DNA from 2 places in the Enterobacter chuandaensis genome. Region 1 is predicted to be linked to the other one. Evidence: predicted binding sites of a transcription regulator. Region 1 holds the regulator's gene; the other holds the start of a gene.

What was found. The regulator PurR, encoded in region 1, represses purine synthesis genes. The targets are predictions, from matches to a motif close to CANGCAAACGTTTGCNTG.
Region 2: a site for PurR is predicted at 2,939-2,956, ahead of cvpA (colicin V production protein). Genes of this name have one in related genera too.

Annotation. Positions count from the first base shown of each region.
Region 1 is NZ_CP097173.1:2,085,592-2,093,632, forward strand. It holds gene punR (DNA-binding transcriptional activator PunR) at 56-967, shown strand; gene purR (HTH-type transcriptional repressor PurR) at 985-2,010, opposite strand; gene MX657_RS10205 (YnhF family membrane protein) at 2,308-2,397, shown strand; gene MX657_RS10210 (MFS transporter) at 2,560-3,726, shown strand; gene sodB (superoxide dismutase [Fe]) at 3,764-4,345, opposite strand; gene MX657_RS10220 (C40 family peptidase) at 4,468-5,241, opposite strand; gene grxD (monothiol glutaredoxin 4) at 5,580-5,927, shown strand; gene rnt (ribonuclease T) at 5,972-6,622, opposite strand; gene gloA (lactoylglutathione lyase) at 6,718-7,125, opposite strand; gene MX657_RS10240 (alkene reductase) at 7,226-8,041, opposite strand, start outside.
Region 2 is NZ_CP097173.1:3,304,150-3,312,190, reverse strand. It holds gene accD (acetyl-CoA carboxylase, carboxyltransferase subunit beta) at 1-750, shown strand, start outside; gene folC (bifunctional tetrahydrofolate synthase/dihydrofolate synthase) at 821-2,089, shown strand; gene dedD (cell division protein DedD) at 2,079-2,759, shown strand; gene cvpA (colicin V production protein) at 3,012-3,500, shown strand; gene purF (amidophosphoribosyltransferase) at 3,534-5,051, shown strand; gene MX657_RS15990 (UbiX family flavin prenyltransferase) at 5,140-5,709, shown strand; gene argT (lysine/arginine/ornithine ABC transporter substrate-binding protein ArgT) at 5,993-6,775, shown strand; gene hisJ (histidine ABC transporter substrate-binding protein HisJ) at 6,987-7,769, shown strand; gene MX657_RS15975 (histidine ABC transporter permease HisQ) at 7,857-8,041, shown strand, end outside.

The DNA of each region.
Region 1 (8,041 bases):
CGCTTGTGAAACGCTAATATTTGGCGGGTGAATTCAAATTTTTTGCAGGCAGAAAATGTGGTCAGATTATTCTCTTGAAGTGGTCGATGCTGTCGCGCGTAACGGCAGCTTTAGCGCTGCGGCGCAGGAGTTGCACCGCGTCCCTTCGGCTATCAGCTATACGGTACGTCAGCTTGAAGAATGGCTGGCGGTTCCGCTGTTTGAACGGCGGCATCGTGATGTGGAATTAACGCCCGCAGGCGCGTGGTTTTTAAAGGAAGGGCGTTCTGTTATCAAAAAAATGCAGATCACCCGCGAGCAGTGTCAGCAGATCGCGAACGGCTGGCGGGGACACCTTTCCATTGCGGTGGATAACATCGTTAAGCCCGAGCGCACCCGGCAGATGATTGTCGATTTTTATCGGCATTTTTCTGACGTCGAGCTGCGGGTCTCGCAGGAGGTGTTCAACGGCGTCTGGGATGCGCTGGCGGACGGCAGGGTAGAGATGGCGATTGGCGCGACCCAGGCGATCCCCGTCGGGGGACGTTACGCCTTTCGCGATATGGGGATGCTGAGCTGGAAATGCGTGGTGGCGAGCGATCATCCCCTGGCGGCGACGGAAGGGCCGCTGAGCGACGATACGCTGCGCAGCTGGCCGTCGCTGGTGCTGGAGGATACCTCCCGTTCACTGCCGAAGCGAATTACCTGGCTGCTGGACAACCAGCGGCGGGTTGTCGCCCCTGACTGGGGATCGTCGGCGACGTGCCTCAGTGCCGGACTCTGCGTAGGCATGGTGCCCGCCCATTTTGCGCGTCCGCGAATCGACACCGGAGAGTGGGTAGAGCTAACGCTGGAGAACCCGTTCCCGGATGCGGCCTGCTGTCTCACCTGGCAACAAAATGATGTCTCGCCCGCCATGGCCTGGCTGCTGGATTATCTGGGTGACAGCGAAACGCTTAACCGGGAGTGGCTGCGGGAGCCAGACTGACTGGCTCCGCAATGAGATTAACGACGATAGTCGCGGAACGGGCCATCCGCAACGGAACGGCGTTCGATGAGGCGAGGGTGAACTTCAATGGACTGCGACTCTTCACGCTTGTTGACGATCCTGTCCAGCAGCATATTGAAGGCCGTTTCACCCAGCGAATCTTTCGGCTGGTGAATGGTGGTCAGCGCTGGCGTGAAGAAGCGCGCGTTGCGCACGTTGTCATAGCCGATCACGGAGATGTCCTGCGGGACGCGCAGGCCAAGCTCGTCGGCGGCGCAGAGTGCACCCATGGCCATGATGTCGCCCCCGCAGAAAACGGCGGTCGGGCGGTGCTGCTGGGAGACGATCTGCTGCATCGCGCGGTAGCCTGATTCCGGCTCGAAGTCACCCTGCACGATCCAGTTTTCCGGCACGGTAATCAGCGCTTCTTCCATCGCTTTCATAAAGCCGGCCAGGCGGCCCGCGCCGGTGTTGCGTTCCAGCGGACCCGGGATCACGCCAATCTCGCGGTGGCCGCGTTCGATCAGATAACGGCCCGCCATGTAACCGCCTTCGAAGGCGTTATCGATGACGGAGTCGGTGAAGTCGGCGCGCGCTTCGCCCCAGTCCATCACCACCATAGGGATATGGCGATACTCTTCCAGCATCAACAGCACGGATTCCGGGTACTCGGAGCACATTACCAGCAGGCCATCCACGCGCTTTTGCGCCATCATCGATAGATAGGCACGCTGTTTTTCAATGCTGTTCCACGCGTTGCCCAGAATCAGGGTATAGCCTTTCTGGAAGCAGTTTTTCTCTACCGCTTCAATGATCTCGGCAAAATAGGCCGCTTCGCTGCTGGTCGCCAGCAGACCAATAGACTTGGTGTGATTAACCTTGAGGCTACGCGCAACCGCACTCGGTGAGTAGTGCAGTTCTTTGATCGCTGCCCAGACGGCGTTGCGCGTCTCTTCCGCCACAAAGCGGGTTTTGTTAATTACATGTGATACGGTTGTAGTGGAAACGTTTGCGCGTTTTGCTACGTCTTTAATTGTTGCCATTAAATGTCACTCCAGACCATATCCTAAACTCCTGAAAAACTTGAAGGTAAACGTTTGCCTTCTCTCACCCTTATCGCGCAATTTTGGATTGCGGTACGCCAGGAAAACGACACGGGACGTCAGGAGGGGGTCAATGGCCGGTACGCTAATAAATTTAGCGTGGAATTTTGGCCTATCTTGATGAAAAGGGGAAGAGCTAAAGTGTTTATCAGCTTAAATCCAGGAAGATTTTTGAGCTAAACTATGCAAAAATGAGCAAGCTCACTTTTCGTGGGGGGATTAAAAGGAAAAAAATTGATGAGTTCCGATCTGAAGTTTTCGCTGTTCACCACCGTTATTGTGCTGGCTCTGATTGTCGCGGCTGGCCTGACGGCTGCGCTGCACTGATTTACGCGGGGGGAGAGCCTTCTCCCTCCCGATCGCCTGATTGTTACTTCTCTGGCAAAAATCTTTTGCCATTTTGTTAACTTCTCATTTTTTGTGATTGATGTCATGCTTTCCGCTTCTTTGTTCTGTGTCACCACATGACACGGCATCCGGAGTTGACGCATGAAAATCAATTTTCCCCTGCTGGCCCTGGCGATTGGCGCTTTTGGGATTGGCACCACTGAATTCTCCCCGATGGGGTTACTGCCTGTTATCGCCCGGGGCGTGGACGTCTCGATCCCGGCCGCCGGGATGTTAATCAGCGCCTACGCCATCGGCGTGATGGTGGGCGCGCCGCTGATGACGCTTCTGCTTTCGCACCGCGCGCGCCGCAATGCGCTGATTTTCCTGATGGCGATTTTTACCCTGGGCAACGTGCTTTCGGCCATTTCGCCGGACTACACCACCCTGATGCTGTCGCGCATTCTGACCAGCCTTAACCACGGCGCGTTCTTCGGGCTGGGGTCGGTCGTGGCCGCAAGCGTGGTGCCAAAACACAAGCAGGCAAGCGCCGTGGCGACCATGTTTATGGGGCTGACGATTGCCAACATCGGCGGCGTACCGGCGGCCACCTGGCTGGGCGAAGCGATTGGCTGGCGGATGTCCTTCCTGGCGACAGCCGGGCTGGGCGTGGTTGCGATGGTGGCGTTGTTCTTCTCTCTGCCGAAAGGCAGCGCCGGCGAACGTCCGGAAGTGCGTAAAGAGCTGGCGGTCCTGATGCGTCCGCAGGTGCTCTCCGCGCTGCTCACCACGGTGCTGGGGGCAGGGGCGATGTTTACCCTCTACACCTATATTTCACCGGTGCTGCACGATATCACCCACGCAACGCCTCTCTTCGTTACCGCGATGCTGGTGCTGATTGGCGTCGGCTTCTCGATTGGCAACTATCTCGGCGGGAAATTTGCCGACCGTTCCGTGAGCGGGACGCTGAAAGGCTTTTTAACCCTGCTGATTGTCATCATGATTGCGATTCCGTGGCTGGCGCGTAATGAATTCGGCGCGGCGATTGCGATGGTCGTCTGGGGCGCAGCTACCTTCGCCGTGGTTCCACCGCTGCAGATGCGTGTGATGCGCGTCGCCCATGAGGCGCCTGGGCTCTCGTCTTCCGTGAATATCGGGGCGTTCAATCTCGGCAATGCGTTGGGCGCTGCCGCCGGGGGAGCCGTGATTTCAGGTGGTCTGGGATACAGTTTTGTGCCGGTGATGGGGGCGATTATTGCCGCGCTCGGCCTGCTGCTGGTGATGATGTCCGGTCGTAAACAGCCAGAAGCGGTTTGCACGGCTGAATAAGCAAAAACGCAGAAGGGCGAACCCTTCTGCGTGTCTCTTACGCGGCGAAATTCTTCGCCACAAACTCCCAGTTTACCAGTGCCCAGAAGTGCTCCAGGTAGTTCGGGCGCGCGTTGCGGTAATCAATGTAGTAAGCGTGTTCCCATACGTCCACGGTCATCAGCGGCGTAGCGCTGGTGGTCAGCGGGGTGCCTGCGTTAGAGGTGGATACGATAGCCAGTTTGCCATCTGCCTCTTTGACCAGCCACGTCCAGCCAGAACCGAAGTTCTTGACGGCTGCATCGGTAAACTTCGCTTTAAACTCCGCAAAGCTGCCAAATGCAGCGTTGATGGCGGTTGCCAGTTCACCGGCAGGTTCGCCACCGGCGTTTGGTGCCAGGCAGTGCCAGTAGAAGGTGTGGTTCCACACCTGAGCGGCGTTGTTAAAGACACCACCCTCTGAACTGCGGACGATCTCTTCCAGCGTTTTGCCTTCGAAACCGGTGCCCTTGATCAGGTTGTTCAGGTTGGTGACGTACGTCTGATGATGCTTCCCGTAGTGATATTCCAGGGTTTCCGCAGAAATGTGCGGTGCCAGGGCGTCTTTTGCATACGGTAGTGCAGGTAATTCGAACGACATTGCTTCTCTCCTTATTGTATTTTGTGTTGCCAATAACCCTACAGACAACAAGGACAGGATAGCAAATTGAAAGGGTATGCAAAAGAGGAACTTACCCTGCCGCAGGTGCGGCAGGGCAGGGATCAACGAATGGTTTTTGGCGTCATGACGCGACGCGCGCCAACGTAGTGACGTACCCAGTAGTCTTCACTGAGAGAGGTGATCTGAATGTCCTGACCGCTGCGTGGAGACTGAATGAATTTCCCGTTGCCGACATAGACGCCGACGTGGTCAGCCGTGCCGCGACCCTGGGTGCGGAAGAAGACCAGATCGCCATTTTCCAGCTCACCCCGGTTAACCGGTGACGCATCGCGCAGGTGGTACATCTCATTGGCGGTGCGTGGAATGCGGAACTTAACCAGATCTTTATAGGCGTAATAGACAAGGCCGCTGCAGTCGAAACCGGTACGCGGTGAACTGCCGCCCCAGCGATAAGGTTTGCCAATTTGTCCCATCAGCTTGTTCATCGCCGTTTTTTGCGCTTTCTGCACGCGAACTTTATGCACGTCTGCCAGTTTCGTCACTTTCGTGCATTTTGCTTTATGGCCTTTACGCGCGATGCATTTTTCAGTAACGAGGTTAGCGGCGGTCTGCGAAGCTTTATTTTTTGCGGTGCGGGCTGTGCGGGAAGGTTTGGTTTTCGTTTTGCTGGAAGCGGTTTGTTTCGTCTGAGCGGTGGTTTTTTTCTTGTCGTTCTTGCTGCTGGTCTTTTTCTTACGCTCTGTGGCTTTCACCAGATGGCTTTTTTGCACAGCAGAATGCCGCGCCTGCTGAGAGGCGTTTGCCGCTGGCGTGAAAGAGAGTGATGTAAACAGTAAAGCACAGAGCGTGATCGAGATTTTATTTATCCGCGCCACTGGGCAGTCCCCTGATAATTGCAGGCCATCAATAATGCCCGCGTATGATTTACAAAGCCCGTCGATTCTAATCCATAAAAACCCGAGAAGTTAATAGCATTTTTCAATCTAAAAACGTGTTTCGTTAGCAAGTGCAAAAAAATTCATCGTTCTGTCGCACAATTGTTCACTCCCTAAGCAAAACCCTGACGGGCGACGGGGTAAACGTCATTTGCAATGCAACTTTTGTGGAGTCGGGGTAAAATATATAAACGTGACGAAAATGTTATTTTCCGATGCCAGCCTGACCCGCTACAATGTCAGACTACTGCCGTAACAGAAGTTAAAGGAAGCAAGACATGAGCACCACTATTGAAAAAATCCAGCGCCAGATCGCTGAAAACCCAATTCTGCTGTATATGAAAGGTTCTCCGAAGCTGCCAAGCTGCGGCTTCTCCGCGCAAGCGGTTCAGGCGCTGTCAGCCTGTGGTGAGCGTTTTGCTTACGTTGATATCCTGCAGAACCCGGACATCCGCGCTGAGCTGCCAAAGTACGCTAACTGGCCGACTTTTCCACAGCTGTGGGTAGACGGCGAGCTGGTGGGCGGCTGCGATATCCTGATTGAGATGTATCAGCGCGGCGAACTGCAGCAGCTGATTAAAGAAACGGCTGCGAAGTACAAAACGGAAGAGCCGGACGCAGAGTAATTATCTGCGTTAATAAAAAAGCGACCTGAAGAGGTCGCTTTTTTTTATTCTTCACTTTCGCCCATCGGCAGCGGCCAGCCGCCCAGACGCTTCCAGCGGTTGACGATCTCACAGAACAGCTCCGCGGTGCGCTCCGTGTCATACAGTGCAGAGTGCGCCTGGGTACCGTCAAACGGTATACCCGCCGTAATGCAGGCTTTGGATAAAACCGTTTGTCCCAGCGCCAGGCCGCTTAGCGCGGCGGTGTCAAAGGTCACGAACGGGTGGAAAGGGTTGCGCTTAAGCGCGGCACGCTCGGCGGCGGCCATGGTAAAGCTGTGATCGAACGTGGCGTTATGGGCCACCATGATGGCGCGGCTGCAGTTGCTCTCTTTCATGCCTTTACGCACCATTTTAAAAATGGCGTGCAGCGCATCATACTCACTGACTGCACCACGCAGCGGGTTATGCGGATCGATACCGTTAAACGCCAGCGCTTCCGGCTGTAAGTTTGCCCCTTCGAAAGGTTCAACGTGGAAATGCAGCGTGGTGTCCGGTGTAAGCCAGCCCTGTTCATCCATCTTCAGCGTGATGGCGGCAATTTCGAGCAGCGCATCGGTTTTAGCGTTAAATCCGGCTGTTTCTACATCAATGACAACGGGATAAAAACCACGAAAACGGTCGCACAGACCGCTAAATTGAGCGTTATCGGACATCAGGGTCTCTTACAAGGGGAAAAAGCAGTGCGCATTATGGCAAATTTTGCAGGGTGATGCAGTAAAACTACGGGCGCATATTGCGCCCTGCGGGATCAGTTGCCCAGACCGCGACCGGCGTCTTTGGCTTCAATCAGCTCGATTTTATATCCGTCCGGATCTTCAACAAACGCAATTACGGTGGTGCCGCCTTTTACCGGGCCCGCTTCGCGCGTGACGTTACCGCCGTTGCTGCGAATGCGTTCACACGCTTCGGCAGCGTTGTCCACTTCCAGCGCGATATGGCCGTAAGCCGTGCCCAGCTCATAGCTGTCCACGCCCCAGTTGTAGGTCAGCTCGATAACCGCTTCGTCCGCTTCCGGGCCGTAACCCACGAACGCCAGCGAGTATTTGTATTCCGGGTTTTCGCTGGTGCGCAGCAGCTTCATGCCCAGGACGTTAGTGTAGAAATCGATAGAACGTTGCAGGTCGCCAACGCGCAGCATGGTGTGAAGTAGGCGCATAATTTCCTCATTAACCAATGGAGTAGAGTATCTTTTTGAACAGAAACGATGTTTTAGTATAGCGGCGAAGTGTCGCCGCTATCAATGAACAATGGCGAGATTACAGAGAAGGATAGTCGGTGTAGCCTTCCGCGCCGCCGCCGTAGAAGCTCTCAGGACGCTGCGGGTTCAGAGCCGCTTTCTGCTGCAGACGCGCAACCAGATCCGGGTTGGCGATATAGTCGCGGCCAAACGCCACGGCGTCGATCAGTCCTTTATTAATCAGATCTTCGGCTTTCTCAGGGGTGTAAGCTCCCGCACCGATGATTACGCCGTGGAAACGTTCGCGCACTTTCTGACGGAAAGCTTCGGTGTACGGCTTACCGCCAGCCCAGTCCGGCTCGGACATGTGCAGATAGGCGATGCCGCGTTTCGCCAGCTCTTCAATCAGATAGAGTGCGTCCGCTTCTTCATTCGGGCCGTTGTCGACATTCTGGAAAGAGCCGATTGGGGAGACGCGAATACCAATACGGTCCGGGCTCCACTCCTGACATACGGCGTCAACCACTTCCAGCACCAGGCGGGCGCGGTTTTCGACGCTGCCGCCGTACTGGTCGGTACGATGGTTAGAGGACGGTGACAGGAACTGGTGCAGTAGGTAACCGTGCGCGGAGTGCAGCTCAACCAGGTCGAAACCGGCTTCACGGGCGTTAGCAACGGCCTGGCGGAAGTCGTTTACGATACCCGGGATCTCGTCCAGCTCCAGCGCGCGTGGCGTGCTGGTATCGACGCGGATCGCATTGCCGTATTCATCGCGCAGGGAGGTGCGGGTGTTCGCGTTCAGGGCAGACGCTGAAACCGGCGCCTGACCGCCAGGCTGGATGCTGCTGTGAGAAATACGACCGGTATGCCACAGCTGGACCGCAATGCGACCCTC
Region 2 (8,041 bases), 1.2 Mb from region 1:
ATGCGTATGTCGGCGCGCAACCGCCTGCATAGCCTGCTGGACGAAGGTTCTCTGGTAGAACTGGGCAGCGAGCTTGAGCCAAAAGACGTGCTGAAGTTCCGCGACTCCAAAAAATACAAAGATCGTCTGGCCTCTGCACAGAAAGAGACCGGCGAGAAAGACGCGCTGATCGTCATGAAAGGCACCCTGCATGAGATGCCTGTAGTTGCCGCCGCGTTTGAGTTCTCCTTCATGGGGGGCTCAATGGGTTCTGTCGTGGGTGCACGTTTTGTGCGTGCCGTTGAGCAGGCGCTGGAAGACAACTGTCCGCTGATCTGCTTCTCCGCCTCCGGTGGTGCACGTATGCAGGAAGCGCTGATGTCCCTGATGCAGATGGCGAAAACCTCTGCGGCGCTGGCGAAAATGCAGGAGCGCGGTCTGCCGTACATTTCCGTGCTGACCGACCCAACAATGGGTGGCGTATCTGCAAGCTTCGCGATGCTGGGCGACCTGAACATTGCCGAGCCAAAAGCGCTGATCGGCTTTGCCGGTCCTCGCGTTATCGAGCAGACCGTACGTGAAAAACTGCCGCCGGGCTTCCAGCGCAGTGAGTTCCTCATTGAGAAAGGCGCTATCGATATGATCGTCCGCCGCCCGGAAATGCGCCTGAAACTGGCAAGCGTCCTGGCGAAGCTGATGAATCTGCCTGCGCCGAACCCGGATGAGCCGCGCGAAGGCGTGGTGGTACCGGATCAGGAACCCGAGGCCTGATAACTGAAAAGGGCAGGGCCGATTGGCGCTGCCCTTTTGCTTTCTAATCTGTTAATGACAACCGGGCATTATGGAAAATAAAAGCATTCCCCAAGCCACGTCGCCCCTGGCCGCGTGGCTTTCTTATCTGGAAAACCTGCACAGTAAAACCATCGATATGGGGCTTGAGCGCGTAAGCCAGGTCGCCACGCGTCTTGACGTGCTCAAACCGGCGCCTTTCGTGTTTACCGTCGCGGGCACCAACGGTAAAGGTACGACCTGCCGCACGCTGGAATCTGTCCTGATGGCCGCGGGGTACAAAGTTGGCGTGTACAGCTCTCCCCACCTGGTCCGCTATATCGAGCGGGTTCGCGTGCAGAACAGCGAGCTGGCGGAATCTGCCCATACGGCGTCGTTCGCGGCTATCGAAGCTGCGCGCGGGGAAACCTCATTAACCTATTTTGAATACGGCACCCTGTCGGCGTTGTGGCTGTTCAAACAGGCGCAGCTGGACGTGGTGATCCTGGAAGTGGGGCTGGGCGGACGTCTTGATGCCACCAATATGGTGGATGCGGACGTGGCGGTGGTCACCAGCATCGCGCTGGATCATACCGACTGGCTGGGTCCGGATCGTGAAAGCATTGGCCGCGAGAAGGCCGGCATTTTCCGCGCGAATAAGCCCGCCGTGGTTGGCGAGCCAGACATGCCGCACACCATCGCTGATGTAGCAAACGAGAAGGGCGCTCAGTTGCTGCGCCGCGGCGTTGACTGGCAGTATGAGGTGCAGGACAACGGCTGGCGCTTCAGCGATGCGCAGGGCGCGCTGGACAACCTGCCGCTGCCGCAGGTACCGCAGCCGAATGCGGCAACCGCGCTCGCGGCACTGCGCGCCAGCGGATTAACGATAAGCGAGCAGGCGATCCGCGACGGCATTCAGAATGCGCTGCTGCCGGGTCGTTTCCAGATTGTCAGCGAGTCACCGCGTCTGATTCTCGACGTGGCGCACAACCCGCATGCGGCGGCGTATCTCGCAGGACGTCTCAAATCGTTACCAAAAACCGGGCGCGTGCTGGCGGTTATCGGTATGCTTCATGATAAAGATATCGGTGGAACGCTGGCCTGCATGGAGAGTGTGGTCGATAGCTGGTATTGTGCTCCTCTGGAGGGGCCGCGCGGCGCGACGGCTGAGCAGTTGATGGAACATCTCGGCAAAGGCGCAATCTACAGTAGCGTGGCGCAGGCCTGGCAGGCCGCGATGGCGGAGGCTAAACCAGAAGATACCGTGCTGGTGTGTGGCTCTTTCCACACGGTGGCACATGTCATGGAAGTGATGGACGCGGGGAGAACCGGTGGCGAGTAAGTTTCAGAACCGTTTAACAGGAACCATTGTGCTGGTCGCGCTCGGGGTGATTATTCTTCCCGGGCTGCTCGACGGGCAGAAAAAGCATTATCAGGACGAGTTTGCAGCCATTCCGCTGGTACCGAAGCCGGGCGACCGCGATGAGCCGGATATGCTGCCTGCGGCGACCCAGGCGCTGCCTGCTCAGCCGCCTGAAGGGGCGGCGGAAGAAGTTCGCGCGGGCGATGCCGCTGCACCGTCGCTCGATCCGTCACGTCTGGCGGCGAATAACAACATTGAAATTGATCCGGTGCCGGTAGAGAAGCCTAAGCCTGTTGAAAAACCGAAGCCGAAACCGCAGCGTGATAAAGCGGCAGAACAGCTCGCCGCAGCGTCAGAGACGCCTCCGCCAGCAAAACCGACGCAGCAGGACGCTGCTGCCCCAACGGGCAAAGCCTACGTGGTGCAGCTCGGTGCGCTGAAAAATGCGGACAAGGTGAATGAGGTGGTGGGTAAACTGCGCAGTGCGGGATACCGTGTTTACACTTCACCTTCCACGCCGGTGCAGGGTAAAATTACCCGTATCCTCGTGGGGCCAGAAGCGTCTAAAGACAAACTGAAAGGGTCGCTGGGTGAGCTGAAGCAGATCTCCGGGTTGAGCGGTGTGGTGATGAGCTACAGCGCGAACTGATAAGATTTCCCCCTCACCCCGGCCCTCTCCCCAAAGGGGAGAGGGTGAAAATCGCATCGAGCGCGTTTGTATCATACTGCATCGTACAGTCCCCTCTCCCCTTTGGGGAGAGGGTTAGGGTGAGGGGCGTTGAACATTTTTTCAGCGCCTTTTTTATTTACGCGCGGGAAGGAAATCCCTACGCAAACGTTTTCTTTTTCTGTTAGAATTCGCCCCGAACTGGATGACAGGGCGTTTAATCGTGGGACACATATGGTCTGGATTGATTACGCCATCATTGCGGTGATTGGTTTTTCCTGTCTGGTTAGCCTGATCCGTGGCTTTGTTCGTGAAGCGTTATCGCTGGTAACCTGGGGTTGTGCTTTCTTTGTTGCCAGTCATTACTACACTTACCTGTCTGTCTGGTTCACGGGCTTTGAAGATGAACTGGTCCGAAATGGAATCGCCATCGCGGTGCTGTTTATCGCGACGCTGATTGTCGGCGCTATCGTCAATTACGTGATAGGTCAGCTGGTCGAGAAAACCGGTCTGTCAGGAACGGACAGGGTGCTCGGCATCTGTTTCGGGGCGTTGCGAGGCGTGCTGATTGTGGCCGCGATCCTGTTCTTCCTGGATACCTTCACCGGGTTCTCCAAAAGTGAAGACTGGCAGAAATCGCAGCTCATTCCGGAGTTCAGCTTCATCATCAGATGGTTCTTTGACTATCTGCAAAGCTCGTCGAGTTTTTTGCCCAGGGCATAAACCCTGAGATGTGGCTTAACGAGGAAAAGACGAATGTGCGGTATTGTCGGTATCGCCGGTTTCATGCCGGTAAACCAGTCGATTTATGACGCGTTAACGGTGCTTCAGCACCGTGGGCAGGATGCTGCGGGTATCATCACCATTGATGCAAACAACTGCTTCCGTTTACGTAAGGCGAATGGCCTGGTAAACGATGTGTTTGAAGCCCGCCATATGCAGCGTCTACAAGGTAATATGGGGATCGGTCACGTTCGTTATCCTACTGCTGGCAGTTCCAGCGCCTCTGAGGCACAGCCTTTCTACGTCAACTCACCGTATGGCATCACGCTTGCCCATAACGGCAACCTGACCAACGCCCATGAGCTGCGTAAGAAGCTGTTCGAAGAGAAACGTCGCCACATTAACACCACCTCTGATTCAGAAATCCTGCTCAATGTGTTCGCCAGCGAGCTGGATAACTTCCGCCACTACCCGCTGGAAGCAGACAACATCTTTGCTGCCATTGCCGCGACCAACCGCCAGATCCGCGGCGCGTACGCCTGCGTGGCGATGATCATCGGTCACGGCATGGTGGCTTTCCGCGATCCAAACGGCATTCGCCCGCTGGTGCTGGGCAAGCGCGACCTCGGCGATGGCCGTACCGAATATATGGTTGCCTCTGAGAGCGTGGCGCTGGATACCCTGGGCTTCGAGTTCCTGCGCGACGTTGCGCCGGGCGAAGCGGTCTATATCACCGAGAAGGGCCAGCTGTTTACCCGCCAGTGTGCAGATAACCCGGTCAGCAACCCGTGCCTGTTCGAATACGTTTACTTTGCCCGCCCGGACTCTTTCATCGATAAGATTTCCGTCTACAGCGCGCGCGTGAATATGGGCACGAAGCTTGGCGAGAAGATTGCCCGCGAGTGGGACGATCTCGACATCGACGTGGTTATTCCTATCCCGGAAACCTCCTGCGATATCGCGCTGGAAATCGCCCGCATTCTGGACAAGCCGTACCGTCAGGGCTTCGTGAAGAACCGCTACGTTGGCCGCACTTTTATCATGCCGGGCCAGCACCTGCGTCGTAAGTCCGTGCGCCGTAAGCTGAACGCCAACCGCGCGGAATTCCGCGATAAGAACGTTCTGCTGGTGGATGACTCCATTGTTCGCGGCACCACCTCTGAGCAAATTATTGAGATGGCGCGCGAAGCAGGGGCGAAGAAAGTCTACCTGGCGTCTGCCGCACCGGAGATTCGCTTCCCGAACGTGTACGGCATTGATATGCCAACCGCCAACGAGCTGATCGCTCACGGTCGTGAAGTGGATGAAATTCGCCAGATCATCGGTGCCGACGGCCTGATTTTCCAGGATCTGAACGATCTCATCGACGCGGTGCGCGCCGAGAACCCGGAAATTCAGCAGTTCGAATGCTCCGTGTTTAACGGCGTCTACGTGACGAAAGACGTTGACCAGCAGTACCTCGACTATCTTGATTCGCTGCGCAACGACGATGCGAAAGCCGTTCAGCTGCAAAACGATCTCGAAAGCTTAGAGATGCACAACGAAGGTTAATCTCTCTGCAGGTGAGGGCGCTCGCCCTCACTTGCAACTCCCCGCAAAATCCTGCACAGTCAGCCCAGAATTCAGCAAGGGCGAAATCATGAAACGACTCATCATAGGCATTAGCGGTGCCAGCGGCGCGATTTACGGCGTTCGTCTGCTACAGGTTTTACGGAACGTGGCAGAAGTGGAAACGCATCTGGTAATGAGCCAGGCGGCGCGGCAGACCCTCTCCCTTGAAACGGATCTCTCCCTGCGTGATGTTCAGGCCCTGGCGGACGTAGTCCACGATGCGCGCGATATCGCCGCCAGCATCTCCTCAGGCTCGTTTAAAACCGCCGGCATGGTTATCCTGCCCTGTTCCATTAAAACGCTCTCCGGGATTGTGAACAGCTATACCGACACCCTGGTGACGCGCGCGGCGGATGTGGTGCTAAAGGAGCGTCGACCGCTGGTGCTTTGCGTGCGGGAAACGCCGCTGCATCTGGGCCATCTTCGCCTGATGACCCAGGCCGCCGAGCTGGGCGCGGTGATCATGCCGCCGGTTCCGGCGTTCTATCATCGCCCGCAGTCGCTGGACGATGTCATTAACCAGACCGTTAACCGCGTGCTGGATCAGTTTGACATCGACCTGCCGGAAGATCTCTTCACCCGCTGGCAGGGTGCCTGATACTGTGCACAAATGCTGTGCATGAAAAGAGACGTTGCCCTGTTTCAGGGCAATTATGCAACGGCGATCATATCCTCGACATTTAATTCGTTTTTTCCCTTTTTCTCTCTCCGGTTCGTTCGGCAGACCTGCTATCTTTCACCATTAAGGCAATATCGCAACGTTTTATTAACATATTTAACGTCGAAGTTTTGATCAGACGGCAATGTGGCATAAGACCTGCAAGAGAAGCCTGCAACACAACACAATACATAATAAAATCACGGTACTTGAGGGTAAATGTATGAAGAAGACGGTTCTGGCTCTGTCTTTGCTGGTGGGGTTAAGTGCGGCAGCAGGTAGCTACGCAGCGCTTCCACAGACGGTTCGTATCGGTACAGACGCAACCTACGCGCCATTCTCTTCCAAGGATGCGAAAGGCGATTTCGTGGGGTTTGATATCGATCTGGGAAATGAAATGTGCAAACGTATGGAAGTGAAATGCACATGGGTGGGCAGCGACTTCGACGCGTTAATCCCGTCGCTGAAAGCCAAGAAAATCGACGCCATTATCTCTTCTCTCTCCATCACCGAAAAGCGTCAGCAGGAGATTGCCTTCTCTGACAAGCTCTACGCTGCGGATTCTCGTCTGATTGCCGCCAAGGGCTCCCCGATTCAACCGACCATCGACTCGCTGAAAGGCAAGCATGTGGGCGTGCTCCAGGGTTCGACCCAGGAAGGTTACGCGAATGCGAACTGGCGCGAGAAGGGCGTCGACGTGGTGGCTTACCAGAACCAGGATCTGATCTACTCTGACCTGGCGGCAGGCCGTCTGGATGCCGCGTTCCAGGATGAAGTCGCCGCGAGCGAAGGCTTCCTGAAGCAGCCTGCGGGTAAAGACTACACCTTTGCGGGACCGTCCGTGAAAGACAAAAAATACTTTGGTGACGGCACCGGTATCGGCTTGCGTAAGGACGATAAAGAGCTGAAAGCCGCCTTTGACAAAGCGTTCACGGAGCTGCGCAAAGACGGTACTTACGACAAACTGGCGAAAAAATACTTCGACTTCAACGTCTACGGTGACTAACGCACCGACATGGTGCGTCGCGGGTGTGGATGATTCAGTATGGTGCAACGTGTGCACCATATTGGGTCGCCACGTGCATACTTAAGCATTTATAATGCAAAAATTCCCGTCTGGAAGGCATTATTCTTTGCCTGACAGCGGGGATTAATGGCACATTAATGCCACCCCGTCGTCGTAAAAACCGTATGAAGACAGTTTGTTGAGGACAAATATGAAAAAACTCGTGTTGTCACTATCTCTGGTACTGGCCTTTTCCAGCGCCACCGCGGCATTCGCAGCTATTCCGCAGAAAATCCGTATTGGTACCGATCCAACCTATGCCCCGTTTGAATCGAAGAATTCAAAGGGTGAACTGGTGGGTTTTGACATCGATCTGGCTAACGAGCTGTGCAAACGCATCAAAGCGCAGTGTACCTACGTCGAAAACCCGCTGGATGCGCTGATCCCATCCCTGAAAGCCAAAAAAATCGACGTGATTATGTCCTCGCTTTCCATCACCGAGAAACGTCAGCAGGAGATTGCCTTCACCGACAAACTCTATGCGGCCGATTCCCGTCTGGTGGTGGCTAAATCTTCTGATATTCAGCCAACGCTTGAGTCGCTGAAAGGGAAACGCGTGGGCGTGCTGCAGGGCACCACGCAGGAAACCTACGGTAACGAACACTGGGCACCGAAGGGGATTGAAATCGTCTCCTATCAGGGTCAGGAAAATATTTACGCAGACCTGACGGCAGGCCGTATTGATGCGGCATTCCAGGATGAAGTTGCGGCAAGCGAAGGTTTCCTGAAGCAGCCGGTAGGCAAAGATTACAAGTTCGGCGGTCCGTCCATTAAGGACGAGAAGCTCTTTGGCGTGGGCACCGGTATGGGCCTGCGTAAAGAAGACAACGAACTGCGTGAGGCGCTGAACAAAGCGTTTGCTGAAATGCGCGCTGATGGCACCTACGACAAGCTGGCGAAAAAGTACTTCGATTTTAATGTGTACGGCGGCTAATCGCTCCGTCAAATAACGTGCGGCCCCTCCCGCTGCGGGAGGGGATAAGACACGGTTTACCACTCACGATACGACAGGGCTCGCGGTATGCTGTACGGATTTTCTGGCGTTATTTTTCAGGGCGCGCTTGTCACCCTTGAGCTGGCTATCAGCTCCGTGGTACTGGCGGTGCTGATAGGTCTGGCGGGCGCAGGGGCGAAGCTTTCGGCTAACAAACCGCTGGCGCTCATTTTCGAAGGCTATACCACGCTCATTCGCGGCGTACCCGATCT